Regions from separate parts of the Lysinibacillus sp. FSL L8-0312 genome, predicted to be linked through region 2. Evidence: predicted binding sites of a transcription regulator. Region 2 holds the regulator's gene; the other holds the start of a gene.
What was found. The regulator Rex, encoded in region 2, represses fermentation and respiration genes when NADH is low (regulators of the CRP and FNR family bind a similar motif). The targets are predictions, from matches to a motif close to TTGTGAAATATTTCACAA.
Positions count from the first base shown of each region.

Region 1: MHI22_RS13010 (cytochrome ubiquinol oxidase subunit I) is a predicted target of Rex. The motif match lies at 824-841, and genes of this name have one in related genera.

Region 1 covers NZ_JBBOOV010000001.1:2,563,703-2,566,191, reverse strand. Annotated here, with positions in the region: gene MHI22_RS13015 (diacylglycerol kinase) at 1-536, shown strand, start outside; gene MHI22_RS13010 (cytochrome ubiquinol oxidase subunit I) at 1,092-2,438, shown strand; gene MHI22_RS13005 (cytochrome d ubiquinol oxidase subunit II) at 2,435-2,489, shown strand, end outside.
Region 2 covers NZ_JBBOOV010000001.1:2,681,450-2,683,938, forward strand. Annotated here, with positions in the region: gene tatC (twin-arginine translocase subunit TatC) at 1-500, opposite strand, end outside; gene MHI22_RS13505 (twin-arginine translocase TatA/TatE family subunit) at 518-703, opposite strand; gene MHI22_RS13510 (redox-sensing transcriptional repressor Rex) at 869-1,504, opposite strand; gene MHI22_RS13515 (ABC transporter ATP-binding protein) at 1,758-2,489, shown strand, end outside.

The sequences.
Region 1 (2,489 bases), 120 kb from region 2:
TAAATGGCGAACGCTATTTCATTAATATTGCTGCTGGGGGACGCATTACAGAACTCACTTATGAAGTACCAAGTAAAATGAAAACAATGCTTGGTCAGTTAGCCTATTATGTAAAGGCAGTAGAAATGATTCCATCCATCAAAGCTTCCCATATGCGTATTGAATATGATGGCGAAGTATTTGATGGGGACGCCATGATGTTCCTATGTGGTTTAACGAATTCAGTAGGTGGCTTTGAAAAACTTGCCCCTGATGCGAGTATTAATGATGGTTACTTTACAGTAATAGTACTGAAAAAAGTAAGCCTTCCAGAGTTTATTCAACTAGCTGCTATGGCATTACGAGGCGAACATTTAAATGACGATCGTGTCATTTATAAAAAAGCCAGCGTTGTCAAAGTCACGACTGAAAACGAAGTCCATCTTAACCTAGATGGCGAATATGGCGGAGACGCACCGGCTACATTTGAAAATCTGAAGCGTCACATTGAAATCTTTGTCCCACTTGCAGATATTCGAGAAGAAGACCGTATTTAATCAATCCAAAAAGCTCATCCTATTTTAGTTGGATGAGCTTTTTGGATTCTATCTGATCGTACTTATAAAAGTAAGGGATCTGCATATTAGGAAGTCCCCTAAAGAGAAAAGCTTCACCACTCCCAAAAATATCTACCCCCCCCACACTCCCAAAGTTAACCTTCCCAATAGAAGCCGAAAACCAGAACTGTGCCACATAAGAATCTCTGAAAACCTACTTAATCCGATTGCTTGCTTTATTAAATTGGAATGGACTAAATTATACAATTTCATCTTTAGAACTTAGATTGTGAATGAATTTAGAAAAATGTTTGGCAAATGTGCGTATATTAGTTGAACAAAATTTGAAACCTTAATAATAGCCTGAAATTTCGGTCCGTTATTAAGGTTTTATTCGTTGTAATAGTGGAAAATGGGGGTATGGATAAGGGAAAGGAAGTGTTGCCTTTGTATAAGTCACAAGAAAAGAAACTTATATGGATAAGTTTTGGTGTTGCAATTATTATGCTACTTTCCATTCTTGGAAGAATATTTGGAAGTTAGGGGGGCAATGAGATGATTAATGAATCAGCAGTCTTTTGGAGTCGAGCATTAACGGAGTTAACATTATCGTTCCATATTATTTATGCAACGATTGGTGTAGGTGTCCCGTTGATGATTATGATTGCTCAATGGACTGGGTATAAAAAGAATGATGAGCATTATATCTTAATGGCGAGACGTTGGGCGCGTGGTTTTGTTATTACTGTGGCCGTAGGTGTTGTAACAGGAACTGCCATTGGCTTACAGCTTTCATTATTGTGGCCTAACTTTATGCAACTTGCTGGTCAAACGATTGCATTACCATTGTTTATGGAAACGTTTGCATTTTTCTTTGAAGCTATATTTTTAGGGATCTATTTATATACATGGGACCGCTTTGATAGTCAGAAAAAACATATGCTACTATTAATTCCTGTCGCTGTTGGAGCGTCGATGTCAGCGGTCTTCATTACAATTGTTAATGCTTTTATGAATGCACCACAAGGATTTGATATTGTAGACGGAGAACTTGTCAATATTCAACCTTTTTTAGCGATGTTTAACCCAGCCATGCCGACAAAGGTAGCGCATGTACTTGTGACAGCGTATATGACATCAGCATTTGTACTAGCAGCTATTGCGGGATACAGAATGTTAAAAGGCTCTAAGCATGTATACCATAAAAAATCCTTGCTTTTACTTATGAAAATTGGCTTAATTTTCTCCATAGCTGCTGCTGTAATTGGAGATTTTTCAGGAAAATACTTAGCTGAATATCAACCCGAAAAACTAGCCGCTGCAGAATGGCATTTTGAAACAGAGGGTAAAGCATCGCTTGTATTATTTGGTGTATTAGATGGAGAAGAAGTAAAATACGCCATTAAAATTCCGTATGCTTTGAGCATTCTTGCACATTTTAATCCTAACGCAGAGGTAATTGGCTTAGATCAATTTGCGGAGGAGGATTTACCACCACTCTATATTCATTATCTCTTTGATATTATGGTGTCCATTGGTATGTTTATGGTGCTAGTTTCATTACTTTATGTTGTAGGGAAAGCACGGGGCTGGCAATTTATTCATTCGCGATGGTATAGATGGATTATTGTTGCGGGAGGACCTCTGTCAATCATTGCCATCGAAGCAGGTTGGTGGCTTGCGGAAGTTGGACGTCAACCATGGATACTGTATGGTCTAATGCGCACACCGGAGGGAGCTACTACGAGTGACCATGTGGATTTAATGATGCTATTGTTCGCAGGTGTTTATGCAGTTTTAGCAGTAGGAAGTATTGTCGTCTTGGTTCGAATGTTTAAAAAGAATCCAATCGAGCGTGAAATTGAAGATCGCCACTCTGAAAAAGGCGGTGACATCCTATGACGTTAGAGGTATTAGGTATTTCCGTATTATGGATTTTTCTATTTGGCTATG
Region 2 (2,489 bases):
TGGAATAGAAAACCAAAAGGTATTGTAAGCTTAAACAAAAATGTAAAATACTCATGTATACCAATGGTTTGCTGTATCTCCAAATCATTCGATAAATTCATCATGAATTTTATGACATACGGGAAGAGTAAAAAGTACGAAAAAGATAACCCTGCAATAAACAATAGAAATGAATATGGTATATAGCTTAGAGTGGCTTTACGTTCTACTTCTCTTAATCCAGGGCTAATAAACGACCACAATTGATACATCAACACTGGCGATGAAAGAATAAAGGCAATTATAAAAACAACTTGGATATAAATTGCAAGTGGTGTGACTACGTCAAATGCATGAAGCTCAATATTATATTTTGCTCCAGTCATTTGAAGGTATTTAACAAGCGGCTTTGCGACGAAAAAGCCGCCAGCCATAGCGAGAACAAAGAAAACGGCAACAATGAACAGCCGTTTTCTTAATTCTTCTATATGCTCAATGACAGTTAGATCTTTTGGATTCATTCCTCAAACATCCTAACTTACTTATCTAGTTCTTTCTTTTTCTTGTCATCATCATCTTCGTCGGCTAAACCTTTAGTAGCATTTTTGAATTCACGTAGTGTTGAACCAAATGCCTTACCAAGCTCTGGTAACTTCTTAGGGCCAAAAATTAATAACGCGACAATTCCGATAATAATGAGGCTCATAGGACCAATTCCACCCATTACAGCCACCTCCTCTTTATATCCATCATTTTAACGCATATTTCGCCATTTTGCTAACTAATTATATGTGAAAGTTTTTCGTCTCTCTCATAGGTTTACCCGCATTTTATTAAAAAATATTATTTGACAGAAATGGTGAATTACACTTAAAAATATGTATTATTTTCACACTTCCTGATTACGAATTAAATAGATAAGCGCTTGCAATTCTACCGATAAATCAATGGTTAAGAGCTGCATTCTATCTGGTACTGTTAACCGTTCTGGTGTAAAGTTTAAAATACCTTTTGCATTCATTGCTGCTAAACGATCCGCCATTTTTTGTGCGGAGCGTGGTGAAACGGTTAAAATCGCAAGCTCTGCACCGTATTCAGCATACTTCTCCTCCAGCAAATCTGGATGAAAAACAGGAATATTACTAATCATTTTGCCATCCTTCGGTGCTTTAGAATCGAATGCTACGACAATATGTGTATTATGGTTTTTTTGAAAATTATATTTTAATAATGCACTGCCCAAATTCCCCACGCCAATTAACGCTACTTTTGTCGCTTCATGTTGATCAAGCGTCTGGCTAAAAAATTGTAATAAATGCTGCACATCATAGCCATAGCCCTTTTTACCAAGAGCGCCAAAATAAGAAAAATCACGGCGAATCGTTGCAGAATCTATTTTCATCGCTTCACTCAGTTCCTTCGACGAAATACGTTCCATACCTTCTTGTGCAAAGTTTTGAATAAATCGATAGTAAAGAGGAAGTCTTTTTGTAGTGGCTTGTGGAATTTTTAATTCTTGTTTCAAACTTTCTCCTCCTTATGATGAACCTCAATCAATTTTACTGTATTTAACTACTAATTTTAATACATTTATCCTTAACTATATACAACATTTTTGCAATCCACTAGCGTATTTCTCTTTAGTTAATGGCGCTTTGTACGCAACTAACTAAAAAGAAATCGTTTCAATCTTACATGACTGCTAGGAATAAGTAAAGCACCTACATTGCATGCAAATCGTTCATCCATTACACTAAGGTAGAATTGAGGTGTCAAGAATGATTGTTTTACAGGTCAATCAACTAACTAAATCCTTTCTTGCAGATGAAATTTTAAGTGGTGTTAAATTAGAGGTTCAACACCGTGATCGCGTTGCCTTAGTAGGGCGAAACGGTGCAGGTAAATCGACTTTATTAAAAATAATCGCTGGTCAAATGTCCTATGACTCTGGGGATATCATTATCCCAAAGGGCGTTCAGGTTGGCTATTTAGAGCAACATGCTGGATTAAATTCTACGTTAACTATTTGGGATGAAATGATGACCATTTTCGAACCGCTTTTAGCTCAAGAACAAACGCTCCGCTCGCTCGAACAGCAGATGGCTGATCCTACCGTTTACGAAAATTCCACTCTGTATGCGAAAGTTATGTCGGAATACGATCAACTACAGCATACTTTTAAGGATGCTGGCGGCTATCAATATGAATCGGACATACGTTCAGTGCTTCATGGAATGCAGTTCTATCCCGAAGACTATGATAAACCCATCAGCTCACTATCTGGTGGACAACGCACACGTTTAGCACTGGCTAAGCTTTTACTTAGTAAACCAGACCTTTTAATTCTCGATGAGCCTACGAACCATTTAGATATCGAAACATTATCTTGGTTGGAATCTTATTTAAAGAGCTATGAAGGAGCTATTTTAATTGTTTCCCATGACCGCTACTTCTTAGACCAAGTCGTTTCCATTGTCTACGAGGTGTCACGTCATCGTGTTACAAAATAT